Regions from separate parts of the Vogesella sp. EB genome, predicted to be linked through region 2. Evidence: riboswitches for the same ligand, from Rfam matches in the RefSeq annotation. Region 2 holds a riboswitch; the other holds the start of a gene.
What was found. Region 2 has a riboswitch for glycine ahead of gcvT (glycine cleavage system aminomethyltransferase GcvT). Riboswitches for the same ligand answer to the same signal wherever they lie in the genome.
Positions count from the first base shown of each region.

Region 1: another riboswitch for glycine. It lies ahead of glyA (serine hydroxymethyltransferase); the one in region 2 lies ahead of gcvT (glycine cleavage system aminomethyltransferase GcvT).

Region 1 covers NZ_LFDT01000004.1:108,960-118,385, forward strand. The annotation lists gene ACG97_RS04055 (FAD-binding oxidoreductase) at 1-1,150, shown strand, start outside; gene ACG97_RS04060 (L-serine ammonia-lyase) at 1,251-2,651, opposite strand; gene glyA (serine hydroxymethyltransferase) at 2,881-4,134, opposite strand; glycine riboswitch at 4,384-4,473, opposite strand; gene ACG97_RS04070 (NAD(P)-dependent oxidoreductase) at 4,655-5,299, opposite strand; gene ACG97_RS04075 (LysR family transcriptional regulator) at 5,415-6,311, shown strand; gene ACG97_RS04080 (methyl-accepting chemotaxis protein) at 6,517-8,388, shown strand; gene mmuM (homocysteine S-methyltransferase) at 8,452-9,390, shown strand.
Region 2 covers NZ_LFDT01000014.1:40,633-50,058, forward strand. The annotation lists gene ACG97_RS09885 (DUF808 domain-containing protein) at 1-834, opposite strand, end outside; gene ACG97_RS09890 (hypothetical protein) at 1,015-1,257, shown strand; gene gcvP (aminomethyl-transferring glycine dehydrogenase) at 1,353-4,208, opposite strand; gene gcvH (glycine cleavage system protein GcvH) at 4,353-4,739, opposite strand; gene gcvT (glycine cleavage system aminomethyltransferase GcvT) at 4,816-5,901, opposite strand; glycine riboswitch at 5,935-6,029, opposite strand; glycine riboswitch at 6,041-6,142, opposite strand; gene ACG97_RS09910 (amino acid permease) at 6,264-7,598, opposite strand; gene gluQRS (tRNA glutamyl-Q(34) synthetase GluQRS) at 7,846-8,754, opposite strand; gene fdxA (ferredoxin FdxA) at 8,854-9,177, shown strand; gene miaA (tRNA (adenosine(37)-N6)-dimethylallyltransferase MiaA) at 9,276-9,426, shown strand, end outside.

The DNA.
Region 1 (9,426 bases), on a different contig from region 2:
GGACCGCCGCGCCCCCGGCGAGGAAACCAGCCACGGCAACGCCGGCTTGCTGGAACGCGCCGCCGTGGTGCCGTATGGCTTCCCGCGTGACCTGGCCAGCGTGCTGCGCATCGGCCGCAACCGCTCCACCGACGTGCGCTACCAGCCGTCCAGCCTGCTGCAGAGCACGCCGTGGCTGTGGCGCTACTTCCGTGCCTCCGCGCCGCATCGCCTCGCCGCCGCCGCGCGCGATATGCTGCCGCTGATCAGCCGCAGCCTGGACGAACACGCCACGCTGATCGCCGCGGCCAATATGCGGGAGTTGTGCAGCGACGATGGCCTGTACGAGGCCTACCGCAGCGAGGCCGGCTTTGCCGCCGAGGCCGCCAACGCGCGCCGCATCGCCGCCGAACACGGCCTGCAACTGCAGATACTGGACGCGGCGCAGCTGCGCGCCGCCGAGCCGGGGTTGGGCGAAGGCTTTGCCGGCGCGGTGCACTGGCGCGACCCGCAGCGTATCAGCGATCCGGGTGCGCTGACCCGCGGCTATGCCGCCTATTTCGAAAGCCTGGGCGGCACCGTGCTGCAACAGGCCGCCACGTCGCTGACGCCGGACGGCAGCGGCTGGCAGGTGGCCACCAGTGGCGGCACGCTGCGCGCGGCGCAGGTCGTCGTCGCCATGGGGCCGTGGTCCGATGACATTTTCCAGCCGCTGGGCTACCGCATTCCGCTGCAGACCAAGCGCGGCTACCACATGCACTACCAGCCGCTGGGGCCGGGGCTGAGCTACACCGTGGCCGACGTGGAAGGCGGCTTCGTGGTGTCGCCGATGCAGCGCGGCCTGCGCATCGCCACCGGCGTGGAGCTGGCGCGCCGCGACGCCGCGCCCAACTACGCGCAGCTGGAGCAGGCCGAGGCGCTGGCGCGCGGGCTGTTCCCGCTCGGTGAGCGGCTGGATGCCACGCCGTGGCTGGGCAGCCGGCCGTGCCTGCCGGACATGCGCCCGGCGCTGGGCGCCGCGCCGCGCCACAAGGGCTTGTGGTTCAACTTCGGCCACGCCCACCACGGCCTGACGCTGGGGCCGGTATGCGGCCAACTGCTGGCGCAGGTGATCTGCGGCGAAGCGCCGTTCACCGACCCGGCGCCGTACGCGCCGGCGCGCTTCCTGTAACGCCGGACGTTGACGATGCAAAAAGCCCGCCGTCAAGGCGGGCTTTGTCGTTGCGGCCAACCTTGCACAAGGTTGGCCGCAGATTTTTTGACAGGCGGGCTCAGCACTCGACGATGTTGACCGGCACCTCGATCACGTTGATCGCCAGCCCGCCGCGAGCGGTTTCCTTGTACTTGGTGCTCATGTCGCGGCCGGTGTCGCGCATGGTCTTGATCACGCGGTCCAGCGACACGAAGTGCTGGCCGTCGCCGCGCAGCGACATCCGCGCCGCGTTGATGGCCTTGATCGACGCCATCGCGTTGCGCTCGATGCACGGCACCTGTACCAGGCCGCCGACCGGGTCGCAGGTCAGGCCCAGATTGTGTTCCATGCCGATCTCGGCGGCGTTTTCCACCTGCTCCGGCGTGCCGCCCAGCACTTCGGCCAGGCCGCCGGCCGCCATCGAACAGGCGGAGCCGACTTCGCCCTGGCAGCCGACTTCGGCACCGGAAATGGAGGCGTTGAGCTTGAACAGGATGCCGATGGCGCCAGCAGTCAGCAAAAAGCGCACGATGCCGTCGTCGCTGGCGCCGGGGATGAAGCGCGCGTAGTAGTGCAGTACCGCCGGGATGATGCCGGCGGCACCGTTGGTCGGCGCGGTCACCACGCGGCCACCGGCGGCGTTTTCCTCGTTCACCGCCAGCGCGTACAGGTTGACCCAGTCCAGCACCGTCAGCGGGTCGCGCAGCGCCGCTTCCGGCGACGACAGCAGCTTGCGGTGCATGTCGGCGGCGCGACGCTTGACCTTCATGCCGCCTGGCAGGATGCCTTCGCGCTCGCAGCCGCGCTTCACGCAGGCCTGCATCACGTGCCAGATGTTGAGCAGGCCGGCGCGCACTTCTTCCTCGCTGCGCCACGCCAGCTCGTTCTCCAGCATGATCTGGCTGATGCTCTTGCCGTGGCGCTGGCACAGCGCCAGCAGCTCGGCGCCGCTCTTGAACGGGTGCTTCAGCTCGGTGACGCCCGGTGGTACGAAGCCGGCGTCGATCGCCGCCTCGTCGACCACGAAGCCGCCGCCGACCGAGTAGTAGGCGCGCTTGGACAGGCTGCTGCCGTCGGCGGCAAACGCCTCGAAGATCATGCCGTTAGGGTGATAGGGCAGCGCCTTGCGCTTGTGCAGGATCAGGTGTTCGGACTCGATGAAGTCGATCTCGTGCGTGCCCAGCAGCGCGATGCGCTTGTTGTTGCGGATGGCGGCCAGCATGCCGTCCACGGCATCGGTATCGACCAGGTCCGGGTATTCGCCCTGCAGCCCGAGCAGCACCGCCACATCGCTGCCGTGGCCTTTGCCGGTGGCACCGAGAGAACCGAACATTTCGGACTTGACCGCGGCGGTCTGTGTCAGCAGGCCGTCCTTTTCCAGCCGGGCGACGAATTGCCGCGCCGCGCGCATCGGGCCGACGGTGTGGGAGCTGGACGGGCCGATGCCGATCTTGAACAAATCAAAAACACTGATTGCCATGTTGCTTCTCTTGAGGTGGTGCCTGCGGCGCAGGGCTAGTTTTCATTATAGTCGGGCGCCATCCGCTGGACGGCGCCCGCTGCTGCTTGAACCTGTGCACGATCTGCTGCGCTTCGGCGATACCGCGTTGAAAACGGCTTCGGAATGCTCATTGACCCGATGTCAACTCCGCTTCCTCAGTCGTTTTCGCCTTGTCTCGCTCTAGCTCGCGAGATCGTGCACCACGTTCTTAGCGATAAACCGGGAAGGCGGCGCACAGCTCCGCCACCTGGCGTTTCACGCGGGCGGCGACATCGGCGTTGTCGATGTCGTCGAGGATGTCACACACCCAGTGCGCCACCTGGCCGGCTTCCGCTTCCTTGAAGCCGCGGCTGGTGATGGCCGGGCTGCCGATGCGGATGCCGCTGGTGACGAACGGGCTTTGCGGGTCGTTCGGTACCGCGTTCTTGTTGACGGTGATGCAGGCGGCACCCAGCGCGGCGTCGGCGGCCTTGCCGGTGAGGCCCTTGTCGATCAGGCTCAGCAGGAACAGGTGGTCATCGGTCTTGCCGGATACCACCGTGTAGCCGCGCTGCTGGAACACCGCCACCATGGCGCGGGCGTTGGCCAGTACCTGTTTCTGGTAGTCGACGAATTCCGGCTGCAACGCCTCGAGGAAGGCTACCGCCTTGGCGGCGATCACGTGCATCAGCGGGCCGCCCTGGATGCCGGGGAACACCAGCGACTGCAGTTTCTTTTCCAGCTCCGGATTGGCTTGTGCCAGGATCAGGCCGCCGCGCGGGCCGCGCAGTGTCTTGTGGGTGGTGGTGGTCACCACGTGTGCGTACGGAATCGGGTTCGGGTACAGGCCGGCGGCCACCAGGCCGGCGACGTGCGCCATGTCGACAAAGAAATACGCGCCGACGCTGTCGGCGATCTCGCGCATGCGCGCCCAGTCCACCACCAGCGAGTAGGCGGAGAAGCCGGCGACCAGCATCTTCGGCTTATGTTCGCTGGCCAGACGCTGCACTTCGTCGTAGTCGATCTCGCCGGTGTCCACGTTGATGCCGTACTGCACCGCGTTGTAGATCTTGCCGGAGAAGTTGACCTTGGCACCGTGGGTGAGGTGGCCGCCGTGCGCCAGACTCATGCCCAGCACGGTGTCGCCCGGCTGCAGCAGCGCCATGTACACCGCGGCGTTGGCCTGGCTGCCGGAGTGCGGCTGCACGTTGGCGTAGTCGGCGCCGAACAGTTGCTTGGCGCGGTCGATGGCCAGCTGCTCGGCGACATCGACGTGCTCGCAGCCGCCGTAGTAGCGCTTGCCGGGATAGCCCTCGGCGTATTTGTTGGTCAGTTGGCTGCCTTGCGCCTGCATCACGCGCGGACTGGTGTAGTTCTCGGAGGCGATCAGCTCGATGTGGTCTTCCTGGCGTTGTGCCTCGGCCTGCATCGCGGCCCACAGTGCGTCGTCGAAACCGGCAATCTCCATCTCTTTGGTAAACATCGTGCATTCCTTTTTCTTGGCGCGAACGGCAAAGGTTGGCCGCAACCGCGCTGGTAGTGGCGGCAGGGTCGGGCAGGGCGTTGACGCATGGATGTGCGGCGTAAAGGACAATGGCGCCCGCCCGGCGTCTGCCGGACGATGCCCCCTCTGTCCCTTTGCCTGAGAGATTGCGGCGCACGGTGTACTCACCGGGCCATGCTTCCTTCGGCGAGATCCGGCCTTGCGGCTGATCTACTCTCCAGAGTGCCAGACGTCGCTGCAGTTCTTTTGCCTGAGAGTTTCCGGGGCGATTCCCCTTCGGCGCTGTCAGCGAATGACAGTCTCTCCTGCAGCGGCTTGATTGGCTGGTCGCAATCTAGTGAAGCGGCGCGCGGCTGTCAACGCATCGACGACAGTATTCAATGTGCTGTTGCAACAAAAAACCCCGCCGCAAACGCGCCGATCCAGTCGGATCGGGCGTTCGGCAGGGTTTGCACTGCAAAACCGTATGCTTATATAAGGTGCGCTATCGCGGCGTGAATCAGACGCTGGCGACGGTAAAGCGCTGACGGTGGTGTTGCGGCTGCAGCGCTTCGTCCACCACCGCCACGGCGAGGTCGGCGTCGCTGATGCCGGCCGGTGCTTCGCCGGCCATCAGCAGCTCGTTACCGCCGAGACGGTACTGGCCGCTGCGCACGCCCGGCGACAGCAGCGCCGGTGGCGACACGAACACCCAGTCCAGCTGCGTTTCCTGTTGCAGCAGGTTCAGCGCCTGGCGCGCGCCCTCGGCACCTTCCTTGTACTCCGCCGGGAAGTGCGGGGTGTCGATCAGCTGCACGCCGGGGGCGACGAACAGGCTGCCGGCACCGCCGATCTCGATGAAGCGCGGTACACCGGCGGTCTTGACCCCGGCGACGATAGCCTGGTGGCCGGCGAGGAACAGCGCGCGGATGTCGGCCTTGTCCCAGCCGGGGTTGAAGGCGCTGATCACCACGTCGTGGCCGGCCACGGCACGGGCCACCGCGTCGGCGTCATAGGCATCGGCGGCCACCACCTCAAGGTTGGCCGCAGCGCCGATGCGCTCGGGACGGCTGGCGATGGCGGTAACCGCGACATTGCGCGACAGCAGTTCTTTCAGGATGGCCGAGCCGACAAAGCCGCTGGCGCCGATCAGTGCGATTTTCATGAGTGCTCCTAGCTGCCCGCTGACGGGCGGTGATTGATGAGGGCAGTGTAATTGCCGATTCACACTCCGATAATCCGTCGTAAAATTGATTAATTGTTAATTTGAAATAATGAATATGGACGAATTGCGCAGCATGGCGGTGTTTGCCCGGGTGATCGAGAAAGGCTCGATGAACGCGGCAGCGCAGAGCCTTGGCATCACGCCGTCGGCGGTCAGTCAGCATTTACGGCGGCTGGAGCAACGCCATGGCGTCACCTTGCTACAGCGCACCACGCGCAAGCTGACGCTGACCGAGGCCGGGCAGCTGTTCTACCAGGGCTGCGCCGCGATGCTGGCGGCGGCGCGGCAGGCGGAGCAGCAGCTGTCGGCGCTGCGCGACGCGCCGGTGGGCGAGCTGCGCATCTCCGCGCCCAGCGGCTTCGCCGGCGGCGTGCTCAGCAGCGCGCTGGCGCCCTTGCTTGAGGCCAACCCCGGCCTCAGCCTGCGGCTGTTCTTTCACGACGAGATGGTGGACCTGCTGGAGTTGCAGATTGATCTCGCGATCCGGGCCGGCAAGCTGAAGGATTCGTCGCTGGTGGCGCGCCATCTGGCCGACTGGCACTTTGTCATTTGTGCGTCGCCGGTCTATGTTGCAAAGCATGGCCTGCCGCAAACACCGGCCGAGCTGTTGCAGCACGACTGGGTCGGGGTGGCCGCGCACGAAGGCCTGAGCCGCTTGCAGTTGACGCGCGGGGCAGAAACGGTGACTTTATCGATGCCGCCCCGTATCAGCAGCAACAATATCCTGTCGGCACGGGCCTTCGTGCTGGAAGGCCTGGGTCTGTCCTTGCAACCGGAGCCGGAAGTACGCAAGGAACTGGCCGCCGGTCTGCTGCAGCCGGTGCTGAGCGAGTGGAGCCTGCCGGAATTGCCGTTGTGGATGGTGACACCGCGGCGCGAGGGGCAACCTGCAAAAGTGCGACATGCGATGTTGGTATTGCAGGCAGCCTTGGGTGGCGAACGCCATCTTTGACATTGGCAAGGGCGGTTTGTTGCCAGATTGTTTCGATATTGTTATATAAAAATGCCAGATAATGAGGATTGTGCGCAGAATACAAAATTCCGTTGTTAACGAAATGCCATGAAATGGCTTTGTGAATATAAACAAATAACCACAGGTGGGCTTAGTAGTACTATGCCGCACCATAACTTACAAAATTCAGTGGGGAATACACATCATGATGTCATTGCGTACTCGCCTGATGGCCTTCGTGCTGCTGGTACTGACGGTACTCGCGGTCATGTTCTGTGCCGTCGCGTACTGGAAAATGAGCGACGCCCTGTCCAGTGCTATCCGTAACGAAATCAATCAGGCCGCCAACAGCAAGGCGAGCTTTGTTGCAGAGTGGGTGTCCACCCGCCAGAAGATCGTCGCCTCGGCGCTGCCGCGCTTCGGTACCGGCGAATTGCAGCCGGTGCTGGACCAGGCGCGCGATGCCGGTGGTTTTGACGACATGTACATCGGTCAGCCGGACAAGACTATGACCCAGTTCACCGGTGCGCCGAAAGTACCGGAAGGCTACGACCCGACCGGGCGGCCATGGTATCTGGCGGCCAAGGATGCGACCGGCCCGATCGCGTCGCCACCTTATATCGATGCTGCCACCAAGCGTCCGATCATCACCTTCGCCCAGGCGCGCAAGGATGGCGGCCAGCTGGTGGCCGTGGCCGGTGGTGACGTGACGCTGCAGCGCGTGGTGGACGAAGTGGTTGCCGCCAAGCTGCCGGGTGACGGCTATGCCTTCCTGGTGACCGGCGACGGCACCGTGATTGCGCACCCGGAAAAAGAATCCGGCCTGAAAAAGATCGGCGAGGTGGTGGCCGGCTACGACATGAACGCGGTGAACAAGGATGGCCAGATCGTGGACGTGTCGATCAACGGTGACGCCACCCTGACCGCGCTGTATCCGGTGGGCAAGACCGGCTGGTTCCTCGGCGTGATGGTGCCGGTGGCCGCCGCAATGGCTCCGGTAACGCAGCTGCTGATGGTGATGGTAGGCCTGCTGGTGATCGGCCTGGTGGTGTCCGGCATCTTCGCCTACGTTGGCGTGGCGCGCATGCTGTCCGGCCTGTCGGTGCTGCGCAATGCGATGCGTGAAGTGGCCAGCGGCCACGGCGACCTGACCAAGACGCTGCCGGTCGGCAACCGTGACGAAGTCGGCCAGATTGCCGAAGCCTTCAACCAGTTCGTGGCCAAGCTGCGCGAGATGTTCCTCACCGTGCGCGACGAATCCGATTCGCTGGCGCGCGACGCCGCCGACCTGAACCGCGTGGCGGAGCAGATCGCCCAGGATTCGCGCGTGCAGTCGTCGGAACTGTCTTCGACCGCCGCCACCATCGAACAGATCACCGTCAGCATCAACCACATTGCCGACCACGTTGGCGAAACCGAAGTGCTGGTGTCGCGTTCGCGTGACAACTCGCTGGATTCGCACCGCGCGATGGCGGAAGTGGCGCGCGAGGTGGAATCCATCGTTGGTGCCGTGTCGTCGCTGCAGGGCGTGATGTCCAACCTGTCCGGCCAGTCCGAGCAGATCAAGGGCATTGTCGGCGTGATCCGCGACATCGCCGACCAGACCAATATGCTGGCGCTGAATGCGGCGATCGAAGCGGCGCGTGCCGGCGAGCAGGGCCGCGGCTTTGCCGTGGTGGCCGACGAAGTGCGCAAGCTGGCCGAGCGTACCGCCAGCGCCACGGTGCAGATCGCCGAGCTGATCGATACCGTGATCCAGAAAACCGGCGAGGCGATCAACCATGCCGACGCCACCAACGCGAAAGTGGAAACCGGTGTCACCCTGTCGCGTGAAGCGGCCAGCAAGGTGGAGCTGATCAAGGGCAACGCCGAAGAGATCTCGACCCGCATGGGCGAAATCACTTCCTCCACCGCCGAGCAGGGTATCGCCACCAACGAAATGGCGCGCAGCGCCGAGCGAGTCAACTCGATGGCGCAGCAGACCGACAGCAGCCTGCAGGAAGCGCTGGCGACGATCCAGGTACTGGCCAGCCGCGGCGACCAGCTGAAGGCACTGGTATCGCAATTCCGTCTGTGATACATCTTGCATGCAGCAAGCCCCGGCCTGTGCCGGGGTTTTTCTTTTTGTGGAGTCTGTTCAATGTTTGCCAATCCTTTTGCCCGTTTTCAGGATGCCCCGCTGGTGCTGGATGGCGCGATGGCGTCCGAGCTGGAGCGTCGCGGTTGTGACCTGAATGACGCGTTGTGGTCGGCGCGGGTGCTGATCGAGCAGCCGGAGCTGATCCGCCAGGTGCACTTCGACTACTTTGCCGCCGGTGCCGATGTCGCCACCACCGCCAGCTACCAGGCGTCGTTCAGCGGCTTTGCCAAGCGCGGCCTGGACGAAGCCGCCGCCGCGGAACTGATGCAGCGCTCGGTGCAGCTGGCGCAGCAGGCGCGCGACGAGTTCTGGGCCGATGCGGCCAACCATGCCGGGCGCCAGAAGCCGCTGGTGGCGGCCTCGGTGGGTCCGTACGGCGCGATGCTGGCCGACGGTTCCGAATACCGTGGCGACTACGGCCGCAGCGAAACCGAGCTGATGGACTTCCATCGCCCGCGCATTGCCGCCTTGCTGGCCGCAGCGCCGGATCTGCTGGCGTGCGAGACCATTCCCTGCGCGGTGGAGGCGCGTGCCATTGCCCGCGTGCTGCAGCAGGACTTTCCGCAGGCAGCGGCGTGGATCAGCTTCTCCTGCCGCGATGACGCCAACCTGAGCGACGGCACGCCCTTGCTGGCGGCGGTAGCCGAGCTGGAAGCCTATCCGCAGATCGTGGCGGTGGGCGTCAACTGCACCGCGCCGCGCCATATCGTGCCGCTGCTGCAAACGTTGGCCGCACAGACCGGCAAGCGGCTGCTGACCTATCCCAACTCCGGCGAAGCCTACGACGCGGTGACCAAGACCTGGCACGGCAGCAGCGATCCGCTGGCCTTTGCCGAGGCGGCGCGGCAATGGCGTCTGGCCGGTGCCAGCTGCATCGGCGGCTGCTGCCGCACCTCGCCGGACGACATCCGCGCGCTGGCCGGCTGGCTGCGCGGCTAAGACTGTTCGGCGGCAAGCTCAGCCACGGCGACCATT
Region 2 (9,426 bases):
CAGCAGCGCCAGCGTGCGCCCCACCAGCGGCAGGTTGCCGGCGATGGCGGTGGTCTGCTCGATGGCGTGGTGCAGGAAGGACAGGCCGTGGGTGAGGATGCCGCCGCCGACCATGAACATCGCGGCGGTGCCGACGATGGCCAGCGTTTTCATCAGGTAGGGTGCGGCATTGAGCATCAGCGCGCCCAGCCATTGCAGCGCGATGCTGTCCTTGCCTTTGAGGTACAGGCCGCCGTCGTCGAGCTTGACGATGCCGGCCACCAGGCCGTAGACGCCGACGGTCATGATCAGCGCGATGCCGGACAGCACTGTCAGCTGCGACAGGAACGGCGCTGCCGCCACCGTGCCCAGCGTGATGGCGATGATCTCCGCCGACAGGATGAAATCGGTGCGGATCGCACCCTTGATCTTGTCGCGCTCGAATGCCAGCATGTCGGTGGCCGGGTCGCTCAGCGCCGCCGTCAGCGCCTGGTGGTGCGCCTCGTCTTCCGCCGCGCTGTGCAGCAGCGGGTGCGCCAGTTTCTCGAAGCCCTCGAAGCAGAGGTAGGCACCGCCCAGCATCAGCAGCGGCGTGATCAGCCACGGCGCCACCACGCTGATCAGCAGCGCCGCCGGCACCAGGATCAGCTTGTTGCGCAGCGAGCCCATCGCCACCGCCCACACCACCGGCAGTTCGCGCTCGGCGTGCACGCCGGCCACCTGTTGCGCATTGAGCGCCAGATCGTCGCCCAGCACGCCGGCGGTCTTTTTGGCGGCGACCTTGGTCATCACCGCCACGTCGTCGAGCACGGTGGCGATATCGTCAATCAGGGTTAACAGGCTTGCTCCTGCCATCGTCGGCTCCTGCCGCCTCGCGCAGGCGGGCGGTCGTCAGTAAATGGGGGAAAATCGGCAGGCATGGTAGCAGTTTTCCGTGACCGGCCCCATCACCAATCTGCACGCCGGCGTGCCGAAACGTGGCCAGCCACGGCGCCAGGCCCTACACTGGCGGCTGTCACTCAACGGAATCCGATCATGTTCTTGCGTTCCCTGCTCCTGGCCAGCCTGCTGCCGGCCCTCACCGGCTGTGCCGTGATTGCCGTCGCCGATGCCGCCGTCACCGTGGTGGCCACCACCGTCAAGGTCGGCGCCACCGTGGTCGGTGCCGCGGTCGATGTCACCGCCGCCGGCGTGCGCGCCGCCACCAAGGACGACGAGCCGGCACCGGCCAAAGCGGCAAGCGATGCCGCCTGCCCAGCAGCGGGACCGTGCCCGTAAACCGGCACCACCACGCACCGCAGCCATGAAAAAACCCCGCCGTCTCCGGCGGGGTTTTGCTTGCGTGGCGGCCAGGGTTGGCCGCAGGCGCGCGCTTACTCGTACTCTTCAACCGACGGGCAGCTGCACACCAGGTTGCGGTCGCCGTACACGTCGTCGATGCGGTTCACGCTAGGCCAGAACTTGTTGTCCAGTACGTACGGCAGCGGGAAGAACGCTTCTTCGCGGCTGTAGGCACGCGTCCACTCGCCAGTGATGTCGGCCTTGCTGTGCGGCGCGTTGACCAGCGGGTTGTCGTTCAGCGGCCAGACGCCGTTCTGCACCTTGTCGATCTCCTGACGGATGGCGACCATGGCGGCGATGAAGCGGTCCAGCTCGGCCTTGGATTCCGATTCGGTCGGCTCGATCATCAGCGTGCCCGCTACCGGGAAGCTCATGGTCGGCGCGTGGAAACCGTAGTCCATCAGGCGCTTGGCGACATCCACTTCGGTGACGCCGGAGGCGGCCTTCAGCGGACGCAGGTCGATGATGCACTCGTGCGCGACACGGCCGTTGGCGCCGGTGTACAGCACCGGATAGTGCGCCGACAGGTTCTGCATCAGGTAGTTGGCGTTCAGCAGTGCCATTTCGGTGGCGTGCTTCATGCCTTCCGCGCCCATCATCGCGATGTACATGTAGGAGATCGGCAGGATGGAGGCGGAGCCGAACGGCGCGGCGGAAACCGCGCTCTGGCCGGCCACCGCGCCCGGCACTTCCGACACCACGTGGTTGGCCATGAATGGCGCCAGGTGCGACTTCATGCCGATCGGGCCCATGCCCGGGCCGCCGCCGCCGTGCGGGATGCAGAAGGTCTTGTGCAGGTTCATGTGCAGCACGTCGGCGCCGATGTCAGCCGGACGGGTCAGGCCCACCTGCGCGTTCATGTTGGCACCGTCCATGTACACCTGGCCGCCGTTGGCGTGGATCAGGGCGCAGATTTCCTTGATGCCTTCCTCGAACACGCCGTGGGTGGACGGATAGGTGATCATCAGCGCGCCAAGGTTGGCCGCATGCTGCTCGACGCGGGCCTTGAGGTCGGCCATGTCCACGTTGCCGTTGTCGTCGGTCTTCACCACCACCACCTGCATGCCCAGCATCTGCGCGGTGGCCGGGTTGGTACCGTGCGCCGATTGCGGGATCAGGCACACGCTGCGGTGCGCTTCGCCACGGCTGGCGTGGTAGCGGCGGATCGCCAGCAGGCCGGCGTATTCACCCTGCGCGCCGGAGTTCGGCTGCATCGAGATCGCGTCGAAACCGGTGATCGCCAGCAGCTGCTGTTGCAGGCCTTCGATCATTTCCAGGTAGCCAACGGCCTGGTCGCGCGGGGCGAACGGGTGCATGTTGGCGAATTCCGGCCAGGTCACCGGGATCATCTCGCTGGTAGCGTTCAGCTTCATGGTGCAGCTGCCCAGCGAAATCATCGAGTGATTCATCGCCAGGTCGCGGTTTTCCAGCTTCTTCAGGTAGCGCAGCATCTCGTGCTCGCTGTGGTGCTCGTTGAACACCGGGTGCGACAGGATCGCCGATTCGCGCTTCAGCGCGGCCGGAATGGCGTCGGCAGCAGCCGCATCCAACGCGGCGATGTCGGCGGCCTTGCCGGTGAACAGCTCGATCAGTTGCGCCAGATCCGCCTCGGTGGCGGCTTCGTGGAAGGCCACGCCCAGCACGCCGTTGCCGGCATCGCGCAGGTTGATGCCGGCGGCCAGAGCCGCGGCGTAAACGTTGGCCGCACGATCGCCCAGCTCAACCTGTACCGTGTCGTAGAAGCGGTCGAATACCAGCTTGCCGCCGGCGGCCTTCACCGCGTGGGCGAAGATCGCCGCCAGACGGTGGATGCGGGTGGCGATGCGCTTGACGCCTTCCGGACCGTGGTACACCGCGTACATGCCGGCCATATTGGCCAACAAAACCTGACTGGTGCAGATGTTGGAGTTGGCTTTTTCGCGGCGGATGTGCTGCTCGCGGGTCTGCAGCGCCATGCGCAGCGCGGTCTTGCCCTTGGCATCGATGGACACGCCGATGATGCGGCCGGCCGCGGAACGCTTCATGTCGTCGCGGAAGGCGAAGTAGGCAGCGTGCGGGCCGCCGAAGCCCATCGGCACGCCGAAGCGCTGGGTGTTGCCCACCGCCACGTCGGCGCCCATTTCGGCCGGCGATTTCAGTGCCACCAGCGCCATCACGTCGGCAGCCACGATGGCCACCGCGCCACGGGCTTTTGCCGCAGCGATGTACGGGGTCAGGTCCAGCAGTTCACCGGATTCGCCCGGGTACTGGAACAGCGCGCCGAAGTAGTCGCCGTTGCCGGCTTCTTCCGGATGGCCCAGCACCAGCTCGAAGCCGAAGTATTCGGCGCGGGTCTTCAGCACGTCCAGCGTCTGCGGCAGCACGCGGCTATCGACGAAGAACTGTTCGGACTTCACTTTCGACACACGGCGCGCCAGCGTCATCGCTTCGGCGGCGGCGGTGGCTTCGTCCAGCAGCGAGGCGTTGGCCAGTTCCAGACCGGTCAGGTCGATCACCATCTGCTGGAAGTTGAGCAGCGCTTCCAGGCGGCCCTGGGCGATTTCGGCCTGGTACGGGGTGTAGGCGGTGTACCAGCCCGGGTTTTCCAGCACGTTGCGCAGGATCACGCCTGGCACCTGTACCGGGTAGTAACCCAGACCGATGAAGGACTTGTTGACGATGTTCTTGCTGGCGACGGTTTTCAGTGCCGCCAGTGCGTCGGCTTCACGCATCGCCGGCGGCAGGTCCAGCGCGCGGTTGAAGCGGATGCCGGCCGGCACGGTCTGTGCCACCAGGTCTTCGACGGAGCTGACGCCGATGGCGGCCAGCATGTCGGCTTTTTCGGATTCGCACGGGCCGATGTGGCGGGCGATGAATTCTTGATGATTGAAGAGTTGCGAGAGCGACATGTCTTCGATTCCGTTTGCTAAATAAGCCACGAAACACACGGAAGGACACGGGGCAGGCAGGCTGCCGGTGGGACGTGTGTTTCCGTGTGGTCCGTGGCTAAAAAACAAAAAGCCCTACTGTCTGACGACAGCAGGGCTCGTTCATCAGGCGCCGATTTCGGCAGCGTAAGTCGCTGCGTCCAGCAGGCCGTCCAGATCAGCGGCGTTGGCCGGCTTGATCTTGAAGAACCAGCCAGCGGCGTACGGCTCGCTGTTGGCCAGCTCCGGGTTGGCTTCCAGTTCGGCGTTCACTTCCAGGATTTCACCGGCGATCGGCGCGTACACGTCGGAAGCGGCCTTCACCGATTCCACCACACCGGCTTGCTCGTCGGCCGCCAGGTTGGCGCCAACGGCTGGCAGCTCGACAAATACGATGTCACCCAGCAGCTCTTGTGCGTGCTCGGTGATGCCTACGGTTACGGAGCCGTCGGCTTCCAGGCGCAGCCATTCGTGGCTGGATACGTATTTCAGTTCGGCAGGAATGTTGCTCATGGTTTCTCTCCAGAAAAATGCGTTGTCATGGTGTGGATCGGGACTGCCTCGGCTCGCCCCGTCGTTATACACCAGCTTATTCAAAAACTTTCTTGCCGTTGCGCACGAACGGCATTTTCACCACACGCACGTCGGTCAGCGTGCCGCGCAGGTCAACCTGGGCGGTGGCGCCGGTGGCAGCCGGGACGCGGGCGATGGCGATGGAGTGTTTCAGGGTCGGCGAGAAGGTGCCGCTGGTGATGATGCCTTCGGCACCGTCGACCACGACCTTCTGGCCTTCGCGCAGCACGCCGCGGCCTTCCAGCACCAGACCGACCTGCTTCATCGGGACGCCGGCGGCTTTTTGCGCGGCCAGTGCCTTGCGGCCGATGAAGTCGCGCTCTTCCGGGTTCCAGGCGATGGTCCAGCCCATGCCGGCCTGCAGCGGCGACACGGTTTCGTCCATGTCGTGGCCGTACAGGTTCATGCCGGCTTCCAGACGCAGGGTGTCGCGCGCGCCCAGACCGATCGGCGCCACGCCGGCGGCTTTCAGTTCGTTGAAGAAGGTGATGGCCTGATCGGCCGGGATCATGATTTCGAGGCCGTCTTCACCGGTGTAGCCGGTGCGGGCGTAGAACCAGTCGCCGGACGGCAGACCCTGGAACACTTTCAGTGCCTGGATCTGCTCGGCCAGGGCTGGCTTCACGCTGCACACCTTGGCAATCGCGGTCGGGCCTTGCACGGCCAGCATGGCCAGGTCGCGGCGCACTTGCAGCTGCACGTCGAAACCGGCGGACTGCTTGTCCATCCACGCCAGGTCTTTTTCGGTGGTGCCGGCATTGATCACCATGCGGTAGCCGGTGGCGGTCAGGTACACGATCAGGTCGTCGACCACGCCGCCATCGTCGTTGAGCATGCCGGAGTACAGCGCCTTGCCTTCGAAGCCGAGCTTGGCCACGTCGTTGGCGATCAGCTTTTGCAGCCAGACCTTGGCGTCGCTGCCACTGATATCGACCACGGTCATGTGCGACACGTCGAACATGCCGGCGTCACTACGCACGATCTCGTGCTCTTTCAGCTGCGAGCCGTAGTGGATCGGCATTTCCCAGCCGGCGAAATCAACCATCTTCGCGCCGGAAGCGACGTGGGCATCAAATAAAGGGGTACGTTTCGGGGCCGTCATTGCAAGTCCTTAGGAGTGAGATTTGTCCCTACCTCACACCCCTCTGTCCCTGCACCTGAGATTTTCCGGCATTGCGCCGTTAGCCCCTTCGGTGGGCGCTGTACGCGCCGCTCTCCAGATTCTGCGGGCCGGTTACGGCCCGATTCTTGCAGTCCTTTTGCCTGAGCGATTGCGGGTGCACTTGCGCCTTCGGCGGCGGCGTCCGGTTTGGTCCGGCGCGGCTCTCTCCTGCGGAATGGGCGCATTATCAGCGCAGCCATGGCGCTTGGCAAGTCGGGTTTTGCAACAGGATCAGACACTTGGCGCAAAGAAGGTTGGCCGCAACGCCGGAAGGGCTTTGCGGCCAACCTTTTAGCGGCGTTTTATGCTTTTACGATATTTTCACGCAGTTGCCACAAATACACCGGCAGCCCGGCCAGCAGCAACAGCACGCCCCACATCACCACCTCGGCACCGGAGCCAAAAATGGTCCACAGCGCGAACACGAAGCCGCCGCCGGAGAACGCCAGCGGCGCCAGCCAGTCGCGGGGATGGAACTGGCGTTGGCGCTGCAGCATCACCGCCAACAGCGCCATCGCGCAGAACGCGTACGGCAGCAAGGTGGTGGCGGTGGCCAGCAAAATCACGAACTCGAAGATCTGCACCCCGCTGTCGCCGCCGGCGTACTTGCACGCCAGCAGGATGGTGACCAGCAGCGTGGACAGCAGCAGGCCGACGATGGGCACGCCGGCCGCGTTCTCGCGCTTGAAGAAGGCCGGGAACAGCTTGTCGCGCGCGGCGGCGGCCGGGATGTGGCCCTGCATCAGGCACCAGCCGTTGAGCGCGCCAAAGCAGGAAATCACCGCACCGAGGCCGACGGCGTAGTACGCCCAATCGCCCCACAGGCTGCGCGCGGCATCGGCAAACGGTGCCGCCGATGCGGCCAACGTCGCCGCCGGCATCAGCCCCTGCAACGCGACAGTGCTGGCGATGTACAGCGCGGCGGCAAGCAGCGTGCCCAGCACCGTGGCGCGCGGGATGGTGCGCTCCGGCCGCTCGACGTCACCGGCCGGCACCGACGCCGACTCCAGCCCGAGGAAGGCCCACAGCGTCAGCGCCATGGTCGCCGGGATCGCCTCCGACAGCGGCTTGTGCTGCGGGTTGAACACGACAAAATCGGGGTTGAGGTACAGCAGGCCGGCGACGGTGACCCCGGCCAGCGGCAGCAGCTTGATCAGGGTGGTGACGATCGCCACCCGGCCGGAGCTTTGCGCGCCGCGACTGTTGATCCACGTCACCAGCCAGATCAGGCCGATGGCGGTGGCGCCGGCGGCGAGGTTGCTGTCGTTCAGCTGCGGGAAGAACACCCCCAGATAGCTGACGCCGGCCACGGTCAGCGCGGCATTGCCGGCCCACAGCGCGATCCAGTAGCCCCAGGCGATGAGGAAGCCGGCGAAATCGCCGAAGCCTTCGTGGATGTAGGCATACGGGCCGCCGGCCTTGTGCGGCAGCAGCGTCGCCAGCCGCGCGAACACCAGCGCGAGGCAGATCGCGCCCAGCGAGGTGATCACCCAGCCGATCAGCGAGGCGCCGCCGTACTGCGCCAGCGACGCCGGCAGCAGGAACACACCGGAGCCGATCATGTTGCCCACCACCAGCGCGGTGCACATCCAGATGCCGAGTTTGCCTTTGGCGGCGGTTTGCGGAGCGTGACTCATGCAGCCCTCCTTGCGGAAGAACGCTGCGATAAACGGGAAAACGGGCACGGCGCGGCGGCCGTGCAAGCGATGAAATCCTGCATGATTATTCGAGGGTCCTGAATGGGCGGCGCGGCCGCTTTGCTCTGTCTGCGTGCCGCCGCCTGGCAGCGGCACCCTGGCAACCTGTTCCGGTTGCTCTGTCATGACAAACGGGCCTCGAAAGAGGCCCGTCTGGCGAAAGGGTGGCGATTGTATACCAAGTTCACTATGCAATGACGATAGGTCCCGCCGGCACCCGCGCCAGCTGCCAGTGGCCGCGCGCCCACTGCCACAGCTCGGCCACGTCGCCCGCCTCCGCTGGCGGCGCATGCCCCAGCCGCGTCAGCGCCTGCCGCAGCCCGGCGGCGGCCGACCTGGCGTCGATCGCCGGCGCCAGCGTCTGTTTCGACAGCTTCTCGCCGGCGGCGTTGACCATCAGCGGCAGGTGGCAGTGCGTCACCGCCGGCCCGCCCAGCTTCTGCCGCAGCCACAGCTGGCGCGGCGTGGACACCAGCAGGTCGGCCCCGCGCACGATGTCGGTCATGCCCTGCGCGATGTCGTCCACCACCACCGCCAGCTGGTAGGCCCAGAAGCCGTCGGCGCGCAGCAGCACGAAATCGCCGATCTCGCTTTGCAGATGCTGGCCGTACTCGCCCTGCAAGCGGTCGTGAAACACGGTCAGGCTGTCGTCCACCCGCAGCCGCCACGCGCGCGCGCTGCGCCCCGGCGCCACGCCGTGACGGCAGGTGCCGGGATAGACCATGCCGTCGGCGCCGTGACGGCCGGCGGCGGCGATCTCCTTGCGCGTGCAGGCGCAGCCATAGGCGTCACCCTGCGCCACCAGCTGCGCCAGCGCCGCGCGATACCGCTCGTGGCGGTCGTGCTGGTACACCAGCTCGCCGTCCCACTCGAAGCCGAAGGCCTGCAGCGTACGCAGGATGGCGTCGGCGGCGCCGGGCATCTCGCGCGGCGGGTCGAGGTCCTCCATGCGCAGCCACCACTCGCCGCCGTGGCGCTTGGCCTCCAGATAACTGCCGACTGCGGTGGTCAGCGAGCCGGCGTGCAAGAGGCCGGTGGGGCTGGGCGCAAAGCGGCCGCGATAGGGCAAAACGGGAACGGGAGCAGTGACGGACATGGCAGGAGCAGCGAAAATAGGGAGAGACGACTAAAATGTTGACTAAACGACTCAAGCATTACCCCGGACACCCACATCCATTAAAAGGAGCGCGCCCAGATGACGCACGTTGTAACCGAAGCCTGCATCAAATGTAAATACACCGACTGCGTCGATGTCTGTCCGGTGGACTGCTTCCACGCCGGCCCCAACTTCCTGGTGATCGACCCCGACGAGTGCATCGACTGCACGCTGTGCGTGGCAGAGTGCCCGGCAGAGGCGATCTTCGCCGAGGAAGACCTACCGTCCGACCAGCAGGACTTCATCGCCATCAACGCCGAGCTGACGCCGCTGTGGCCGGTGCTGTCCGCCAAGATCGACGCGCTGCCCGACCACGCCGACTGGCTGCCGGTGAAGGACAAGCGCCACCTGCTGGAACGCTGAACGGCAGCACGCCGGTGAGTCGCCGCTGCGGCCAACGTTGGCCGCAGCCGGCCGCGCCATGCGACAATGGCCGGCCATTTCCTTAACCTGACACCGCCATGTCCGATCATCCTGCCGCCATCCTGTTGATGGGCCCCACCGCCTCCGGCAAGACCGGCCTCGCGCTGGCGCTGGCCGAGCGTTTCCCGGTCGAAATCATCAGCGTCGATTCCGCGCTGGTCTACCGCGACATGGACATCGGCACCGCCA